Regions from separate parts of the Paenibacillus sp. FSL L8-0644 genome, predicted to be linked through region 2. Evidence: riboswitches for the same ligand, from Rfam matches in the RefSeq annotation. Region 2 holds a riboswitch; each other region holds the start of a gene.
What was found. A riboswitch is a leader RNA that binds a small molecule or an ion and turns the genes downstream of it on or off. The one in region 2 is predicted to bind cobalamin.
Positions count from the first base shown of each region.

Region 1: another riboswitch for cobalamin. It lies ahead of NSS94_RS07300 (ABC transporter substrate-binding protein); the one in region 2 lies ahead of cobJ (precorrin-3B C(17)-methyltransferase).
Region 3: another riboswitch for cobalamin. It lies ahead of NSS94_RS24275 (ABC transporter substrate-binding protein); the one in region 2 lies ahead of cobJ (precorrin-3B C(17)-methyltransferase).

Region 1 covers NZ_JBBOYN010000001.1:1,619,063-1,622,342, reverse strand. The annotation lists gene NSS94_RS07305 (FecCD family ABC transporter permease) at 1-429, opposite strand, end outside; gene NSS94_RS07300 (ABC transporter substrate-binding protein) at 426-1,433, opposite strand; cobalamin riboswitch at 1,640-1,831, opposite strand; gene NSS94_RS07295 (histidine phosphatase family protein) at 1,954-2,706, opposite strand; gene cbiB (adenosylcobinamide-phosphate synthase CbiB) at 2,756-3,280, opposite strand, start outside.
Region 2 covers NZ_JBBOYN010000001.1:5,123,554-5,126,833, forward strand. The annotation lists gene cobJ (precorrin-3B C(17)-methyltransferase) at 1-1,240, opposite strand, end outside; cobalamin riboswitch at 1,552-1,737, opposite strand; gene NSS94_RS23200 (LOG family protein) at 1,795-2,349, opposite strand; gene NSS94_RS23205 (uroporphyrinogen-III synthase) at 2,553-3,280, opposite strand, start outside.
Region 3 covers NZ_JBBOYN010000001.1:5,360,231-5,363,510, forward strand. The annotation lists gene NSS94_RS24275 (ABC transporter substrate-binding protein) at 5-1,585, opposite strand; cobalamin riboswitch at 1,800-1,997, opposite strand; gene NSS94_RS24280 (hypothetical protein) at 2,824-3,280, shown strand, end outside.

The sequences.
Region 1 (3,280 bases), 3.5 Mb from region 2:
CCACAGCGTAAGCATTCCGGTCGTAAATGCCACTAGCGGCAGCGTCCATATGCCAACAAATGAAAATTGAAGGCCCCAATAAATCAGTACTGCCGCTCCTACCGAAGCCCCCGAGGATACCCCCAGTGTATACGGATCAGCCAAAGGATTACGCAGCACACCCTGAAATCCGGCTCCCGCCAGCGCCAGCGCTGCTCCTACCAACATTCCCAGTAACACTCGTGGCAATCTGACCTTCAAAATAATCTGCTCTGAGGATGTATTCCAATCCGGTGTAAACGTATCGCCTAACCACGGTAGGTGGTTAACCAGAATGCCCGTGATTTGGCTGACCGGAAGCTTGGCCGAGCCGATGCCAAGACAGAGCAGCAGCGTCAGCAACAGCAGGACAAGACCTGTCCCTCCAAAGCCGATCAGTTTACGGTTCATTTGAAAATTTCAGGATACACGCCCTTGGCCACTTCCTTGAGACCTTCCGTTACGCGTGGACCCGGACGACTGATCAAATTATCATCCACGGCAAACACCCGGTTGTGGCGAACAGCCGATATTTGATCCCATCCACTGCGAGCTTTAATGATATCACCGAGCGTCTGGCCCGTTTTGTCGTCCTTGACACTTTTGCTGTACAAAATCACGTCAGGGTTCGCAGCAATAATATTTTCCTCACTGATTTGGTACCACCCCTTCTGCGTGGCACCTACATTTTCGCCGCCCGCCAACGTAATCAGCTCGTCCATAAACTCGCCTTTACCCACTGTCCAGCCTGGTGAAAACTCGACGTATACCCGCAGCTTCTGCCCTTTACCGATATTTTTAATTCCTTCTTTTACTTCTGCTACATCTGCTCTCATCTTGTCAGTCACCGCTCTTGCTTCTCTCTGATGATCGGTGATTTTCCCATACAATTCGATGTTAGCCATGACATCTTCCACTGTCTTCGGTTCCGTTTTAAAAATCATAATTCCCATGTCGCGCAGCTTGGTCGTAGCCTGTTCACTAAGTGATATCCCTGCAAAAACGACTTCCGGGTTCGCAGCAATGATCGCCTCTTCGTTCGGTTTCATAATACCGCCCACTTTAGGCTTTTTCGTAGCTGCTTCCGGGTAATCAGAGTAGTCGGAGACGCCGACAATTTCCTTATCCAGCCCAATGGCGAACAACGCCTCGGTTTCTGCCGGGGAGACGGAAACGATTTTATCCGGCGCTTTTTTGAATGTAAATTCCTGTCCTGTTGCATCTTTAACTGTGAGCGGGTAAACCGTTTTGCCCGGAGGCTCTTGTGCGTTTACTGCCTGTCCCGGCTGCTGTGAAGAAGCCTGACCCTCTTTATTTTCTGCATTTTTTCCATTAGCGCCACATGCACTCAGCACAACTGCCAAAATCAGAGCCAATAGACCTGTTGTCCACACCTTTATTTTTTTTCCTGCCATGATTTGCACCCCTTCATAAATAAATCGTTAAGAGCGTTACTTGAACATCATCAGATATCTTCTAAATCTAGCCTTTTTTCCTATCAAAAACCCCCGCATCCTCATATCAGGACACAGGGGTCACGTTAGCGCAGATCGTGCGCAGGCGGCAGCTTCTTTCCGCATGGACAGTCACTGCGAACACGTCATCCTTTCCTCGAAGGATTATGGTGACAGGCGGACGGGCAGGTATCCTGACTTATGGTAAAATACATGTCCTGAAATTCTTTCATATGCTTAGTAACATATAAAGAGGACTAACGGGCATGTTTCCATTTACAGTGGCGGGACCGCGCCGGATTCACACCGACTTCCCTTTTAACAGCGCAGGGAGGGAAACCATAGTTTCATCACGCTGCGCCGACCTCGTCTGCTGGATATTTGATGTAGTGGTAGTCAAGCCGTTCTTTTACTTGATGATTATAGGTTAAAATGAGGCGGCTTACAACCCAAACAGCCTCTTTATCCGCTGGTGTCTAACCTAATGAGGAAGCATTTCCGCTATGTAATTGTGCGGTCCTGCCAGCCTCAATTGAATCCTTAATGCTTCTCCCGGCTTCGGATTCAGACTCCAAAAATCATGGCCCGGTATCAGCATGCAAGCTAGCTGACGAATTACGCCACCATGCGTAACGACCAAAACAGAGGGCGACGTAGCAGTCAAATCCATGGGTTGAACTTCCATAGCAACACGCCATTCATACAGAGAGTCAAGAAATTTGCGCAGACGATTTACAAAATCTGTCCAAGACTCTCCACCAGGTGGGGTGATCCGTTGCGGCTCATCAATCCAAGCCCGATACAACGACACATCCTTGAGCATGTCATACGTTTTTCCATCCCACTCGCCAAAATGAAGCTCTCGCAGACATGGTTCCATCATAGGAGGCATAGTAGATAGGGAACGCCCAGACGTCAACTCTGATTCCGGCACAATGATCTGCAAGGTCTGGCGACATCGCATTAAGTCGCTGCAATAGATTCGAGCAAAGGACTGACCTTGCAATTTTTCCTGCAAAGGCTTTAATTCCTGCTCTGCCCCCGGTAGCAAACCTAAGTCGGAGTGTCCCAGATATCGACGTTCCTTGTTCCATAAGGTTGTGCCGTGACGAACTAACACGAGCTCCATATCCCAATGCAGATCTTCTTTAGCATCATACGGCACCTTATCCTCCTGTGAGTTCGGTCTTTGTGCGTATTCTACTGTCCTTTTTGCTGCTATATCTTGTTTCAAGAAATGTCACTTCCTGCTCGATCATTATTCAGTGTGTCACTCCTCACCCTCACCGCACCCATCCCAAGGCAAAACAACCTGCGGCTCCTAACAAACACAATCCTACAAACATACTGGACACGGCGAACATCAGCTGGATCGTATGCCGTATATCTTTCGACTCTAGCGGTCGTATCCAATCCCCCATGTATGCACGAAAGGAGCGCACGCCATGATACACATTATATCCTCCAAGACGAATCCCCAATGCACCAGCAACAGCCGATTCCGGGAAGCCACTGTTCGGACTTGGGTGCAGACGAGCGTCTCGCTTGACTGTGCGCCAGCTTCTTGCAGCATCTCGTTTGTACATCCACGCCGCTATCACAAGCATTGCCGCTGTCAGGCGTGCTGGAATGTAGTTAGCCACATCATCTAGACGTGCTGAAGCCCAGCCTAAATGCAGATACTTTTCATTTTTGTAGCCAACCATGGAATCGAGCGTATTCACAGCACGATAAGCCAGCGCCAAGGGTGCTCCCCCGATCAAGGCATAAAAAAGCGGGGAAATAATCGCGTCCACGATATTTTCAGC
Region 2 (3,280 bases):
CACCCGCTACCTCGGCGAGCAGCGCCATCTGGCGAGCGGTGAACTTCTTGTTTCCCACACCCGGGGAAACACCCACCTCAAACAGCGCAGGCTTGCCAAAGCCGCCTGTCGCCATCCCGGCCGCGGCCCCTGCTCCGGCCACCGCCGACGTTCCGGCGGTGCTCTTGGCGGTAGGCGCTTGCCCGCTCCAGCGAGCGTTGGCTTCGCCAGGCAGCTTGCCGCCGACAGCGAGGCGGCTTAGCGCCTCTGCCGCCAGCGATGCCGGGGCCGTGCCGGTTTGCACAGCAGTTGTTGCCTGCACGGCAGCCATCGCTTGCGGGCGTGCCTGCGTCGCAACCGCAGCGCCGCTCGCGGAGGGTCCAGCGGGCGTAGTCGGGGCTGCTCCTGCCTGCGGTGTACCCTCTTGCGCTCCCAGCGACCACGGCTCCGCTTCCGTGCGGAGACGCTGATGCGGCTTGAGCGCCTGCTCGGTCGCATCCAACGTGTATTTGCGCTGATATCCGCGCGGAGTCACGATCAAACCGTCATACACCGTCGTCGAGGAATTGCCGATGATTACAGTCGTCAGCATCCCGATGTCATGGTTCAGCATATCTTCCAGCGTCGTTACAATAACTTGCTGACGCTCACGATAAGCACTTTTCACCAACCCGACCGGAGTTTGCGGATCGCGGTAACGCAGCAAAATGGACTGCGTCTCCACAATCTGGCGCGTACGCCGACCACTGCGCGGGTTGTATAATGCAATCACAAAATCAGCTGAAGCCGCAGCTTCTACACGCTTCACAATCGTTTCCCACGGGGTCAGATGATCACTCAGACTGATCGTGCAAGCATCATGCATAACCGGCGCCCCCAGCAACGAAGCACAGGACTGAATTGCCGAGATCCCCGGTACGACTTCTACCTCAACCCCGTCCTCGCGTCGCCAGCCTTTTTGCATCAGCACTTCGTACACCAGCCCTGCCATGCCATAGACTCCTGCATCTCCACTGGAAATGACGGCTACCTTCTTGCCCATCTCTGCTTGGCGAACCGCCTCCTGCGCACGGCTCACTTCCTCTGTCATCCCTGTACGTACAATCTCCTGTCCGTTCAACAACGGACGGATCAAATCAACATAGGTATTGTAGCCGATAATGACCTCACTTTCGGCCAGCGCATCCAGCGCCCGTTTTGTGATATGTTCCATATCTCCTGGTCCAAATCCAATCACCAACAATTTTCCTAATGGGCTCATCGGGCTCCTCCTATTCATCCTTTTCAGGGCAGCTATGCTATCTATTCCAATGATTTTTGGACATCCTGTAACTCAAAAAAGCCCCATCCTACCCGGATGGGGCTTCTATGTACGTATCTCTCATCAGACGAACAAACAGCGTAAGAAGACACGATTTGTCTTCCTCCAGCCTGCCGTTGTTTTCCATCTGTCTGTTTACGCTTCAAACGCTGCTGCACGTTCATATCCACGCAAACCTCTAGCCAACATGGAAAAAGCAACGTGTGCCTGATTTCCTGATTTCGTACACCCATCCTCTCCGCGAAGGTTAACGGTGCATACAGATCAAGGTAGGTCTCCTGGCTTGGCATCAACAGATTCTTTCGTCTTCCCCGTTTTTCACGAGTGACCATTAAAAAAAATCCTCTTCCTTACAGTGGCGGGACCGCTCGGGATTTGCACCCGATTCCCTGTTACCCTTTGCTCAACCGCAAAGGCACCTTGTCTGTCCGCTATTTGATTATGGGTCTTATCATAACCTTGCCTCAATCAGTTGTGCAAGCACGAAAAACGCTTTATTTCAAGTTCTCTGCTTTATTTTTTAACATATGTAGCAATTCGTCCGGGTCCGCAGAGATACTTAATAACGCTGGGTGCTCAGCCCCGGTAAACCCTTCTTGCACGCTATGACGCACCATTTCTACTAACGGGTCAAAATATCCATTCACATTCAGCAGCCCAATGGGCTTGCGATGAATGCCAATTTGCGCCCAGCACAATACCTCGAACAGCTCCTCGAAGGTTCCCAAGCCACCCGGAAGGGCGATAAACGCATCGGCCATCTCGCTCATTGCCGCTTTACGCTCATGCATGCTTGCTACCTCAATAAATTCGGTAACTCCCCGATGAATGATCTCTGCATCAAATAATAGGGTGGGCATAATACCAGTGACCTGACCGTTACCCGCCAGCATTCCATCCGCCACCTCTCCCATTAGCCCCCTGCTAGAGCCGCCATAGATCAGACGGATATGATGGCGAGCCATGGCTTCTCCCAGTTTGCCTGCTGCCTCAACATATACCGATAAATGTCCAGGTCTGGACCCGGCAAATACGCAAATAGAATTCATTAACGTCTCAGCTCCTGTCCTAAGTAGCATCGAAACTTATTCATTATATTAGATAAACATTTTCGCTATAACAAAAATCTTTGTCGATGCATGTCCAACAAAAAAAGATAAAGACCTCGGAGGCCCTTATCTTTATTTTACTCTGTATCCCGAAATATAAGTTCATTTTTTTAGCATACTGCATTTATAATTTTGATCTCATTTCAATGACCATTCACGATCTTCAGACCACAGCCATGCACCGAATCGTTATGTTCAAAATATTTGCCCAGCTCCACCATCATCGCGCCCATGCGCTCTTCGGTTGGAAACACGACTCGATCAATCCCTTCTTCCACAATGGACTGTGCAGTCACCTTCCCTACGGATACAGCAATCACATCCTCACGAAAAGCTTCCAGTAAATCCTCGATTCGATTTTGCTCTCTGGCATATTGGGCCAAAAATCGAATTTGCGGACCACTCGTGAATGTAACGGCATCAACATTACGATGGATAACATCCTCCAGTAACGCCTGCAATTTTGCTTCCTCAGGTGGGATATGCTTATAAGGAAGTACCTGGCGGGTCACTGCCCCCTGCTCGTCCAGCCATTTTACCAACCGTGGGGCTGGATCGCCATGCAGTTGCAACAGCACTTCCTTCCCCTTCAGATCGTATGGGGCGAAAGCTCCTGTCAATCCGATCAAACTTCCGTCCTCGTCTCGTACTGCTGGCGTAAAGCCACGCTTTTTGAGTCCATTGACCGTCTTGTAGCCCCGCGCTGCAATGTTGGAGGATTGCAGCAACTCTATAATCTGCTCAGCCACGCCCATATCCTCTGCCATATCGAACAGGGCATCCAGCCCCATGCCTGTCGTGAAGATGTACCAGTCCGGAGGGTTCTTTACCCACGATACAACAGCGTTGCGCAGCTCGATATCATCTAGAA
Region 3 (3,280 bases), 240 kb from region 2:
CTCGTTATTCCGCAATATCGGATTGCGTCGTAATGTAGTAATACTCGATCGGATGGGGTGTAAAACCCTCCACCCCTTTTTTCACGCCAAACACATTATCAGGATGCACAATGAACGACTGTGGCAAATCCGTATTGATGATATCCAGCGCTTGTAGTGTCATGGCATTACGCTGCGCTGTATCCTTCGCCAGCTTCAGGCTGTTCAGAATACTCTCTAGCGGTTTGGAACTATAACGGCTTACATTGGCTTCGCTTTTCAAAGAATAAAACATGTCCATAAAATATTGCGGCTCTCCTGTATGAGCAGTAAGCATACTGTACATAGCAAAATCCCAATCGTTTTTGGTCAACGCCTCGTCGATATTTTCCACCTTGCGAATCTTGACCTGGATTCCCTCTTTCAGCAATTGGCTTTGGATGACCTCAGCCATAACAGAGAGCTCCGGACGCTGAGGGAAAGTCAGCAGCGTAACCTCGAACGGCTTGCCTTGCTTAGTCCATGTCCCTTGGGCGTCCTTCTGCCAGCCATCCTTCGTCAAAAGTTGCTCTGCCGTTCCGTCCAGCGCTTTACGCTCAACTTTACCGAAGGGAAGAATGCTCGGGAACGGGCTGCTTGCCTCCGTACCGAAGTCCCTCATGACGGCGCTCACAATCGATGCGCGTGGAATCAGGCTGTCCACCACCTTACGGTTCGCCACATCCTTGAATACTGGCGATTCCATATTGTACACGATCATATGGGTGCGCAAGGACGGAGCTGACAGCACTTGCAGCTTGCCGTTCTTTTTCAGTACCTCTGCGTTATCAACCGGAATATCCGTCGCTACGTCCACCTCACCGGATTGCAGTGCCATCAGGCGCGAATTCCCGTCCGTAATGAACTTCATCGTCGCTTCAGCCAATCGTGCCTTCTCGCCCCAGTATCCGTCATAACGCTCTACGACCAACGATTGGTCCTTGTTGAACGCTTTGACTTTAAAGGCGCCTGTCATCGCTGGGTGACTCTGTTCATCTTTCATCGATGCCACATCCAGTACAATCGTCGATGGATCAGCTAGATTAGACACCAACGCCGCATTCGGCTGGTTTGTCGTGATCTTCAAGGCCAGCGGGCCGCTTACATCAATGGACTTCACATTCAGTAAATCCTTCGCCAGATGGCTTTTCTCAATAGAGCGTAACAAAGACGCTTTTACACTTGCTGCATCCATACTTTTTCCATTATGAAAAGTGACTTTATCCTGCAAGCTGAACGTCCAAACTGTAGGGCTGTCCTGCTTCCACTCCTTTGCCAACCAAGCCATAGGTTCCAGCTTTTCATTCAAACGTACCAGCGTCTCGCCTGCACCGGATCGCATTACATCCCAGCTATTATCTCCGTGCGGGTCAACGCCTGACGGTTTCCACGTATACGCCATTACTAGCTTTTTATCTGTCGCTGTTTGTTGTGCTGACGCGTTCTCCCCCTTGCCGGAGCTATCCGCCGTCTTATTGCTGGCACATCCCGAAAGAGCCATAACTGCTAGCAGCAGCATCACCCCTGTACATACGAACCATGAACGCCTACTACGATTGCTAATCATTTCATGAGTCCCCCTCTATCTTGTAAAAACATATAAACCTAACGTAAAACGCCAAAAAAAGCATTCCGGACCACTTGATTAGCAGTCAGAAATGCCTTCAATATAAAATGCCAAAACTCACCTCGAAGCCAACTCTAATAATATAGAAGGGATCGGTTTCAGACATTCCGTATGCAGCACGCCTAACCACCTCCCCAGCAATCCCGTGGGTCTGACAGTGATGTCAAAACAGGCAGGTCTCCTGACTCCAGGCGTATCTTTCAGGCCTTCCCGGTTCTTCACAATTCCAGTGGCTGTTCTGAAAGCTCCAGCAGTATCCTGCTGATGCCTGTATACAGTGGCGGGCCCGTGTCGGAATCAACCGAACTTCCCTTTTAAGTGAACATGCTCAACAACTATGTACATCGTCTCTACGAAACCCCATACATAGAGTTGTCCGGCTCACACCTGTTTTCTTCCTTTATTTCTTTTCATTACGATCTTATTTTGTTGTCACAGGCTTGTCAATAAAGGCTGCACAATAATTTAAATTTGAACGATAAGGTAGAAACAAGACCTAACCTCCAATTGCGTGTACGCAATTGAAGTGTTAAAATTAGGTATAGAGTAAACCACCGTGTCCGTATACTAAAAAGAGTCTTCGCCGCGCCAACGGCAAAGACTCTTAGGACTTGAAAGGCTGTGGATCACCCACGGCGCGCTGCATAACTAATGGTTAATGCAAACGAAACCCACCGTTAGGGGCCAACCTAATTACGCGGTGGGTTTTCGCTTGTTCCGAAATTTCCGACGTAGCCAGCGATAAAGTTTACGAATACTAAACACCAGGCTTAGTAACGTAACCATCCAACGCAACACATCGTAGCACGACACAAGGTTGACCATCGGCTTCACCCCCTTTCAGGAAGCTACACCGTGGTCCGAAAACATCCACCACTATTCAAAATCCATAAGGTAAATTATACCATGATATCACCCATCACTCTAGCAAATTGTTCTAGTAGATTAATAAGCTCCTAATGTTCATTTGGAGAACTCCTTTAGCTTCTTACTCCTACTGGACTATCAAATCTGCTGTTATAAAACTGTCATTAAATGTCGTATATGTCAGGATAATGAACTCTTGCTTATAAAAATATAGATAAATATATTCATATATTCCATTAAAAGGTTGATATAGTATGTGAGCTCATTTATGCTATCTATGGATTTACAAATTTTTCGAGGAGGCGCTTTGTATGAAAGTAAAGTATCTACCACAAGCTTTTCTAGCTGTAACGCTACTCATTTCTTGGGGAGTCGTCAGTCCAGCAATCTCTCATGCTGAGAAAGGGGAAAAAATCCCTGACCAAATGTTGGCGGGTACAATCATCCAATATGACGAGAACAATAACATGGTTGTATTGGAAAAAGGAACTCCTGTACCTGAACCACAAAAATCTCTAGCTGCTGTTGCTCCACTTACTGCTGAACAACAAATTGAGCTACAAAAAGAAGAGGCACTAATTAAGGAAATCAAAGAAGAAGCCAAATCACTGCCGGTATATCATATTGACAACCCTGAACCTCAGCCTGGTTTAAAAGTAATTTATGATGGTGAAGGTTACATCAAAGATATTATCTTACCTGATCAAAAGGAAAATGCGATTACAACTAATAGTGTTTCACTTCAGGCATTACCACGCGGTACACGCA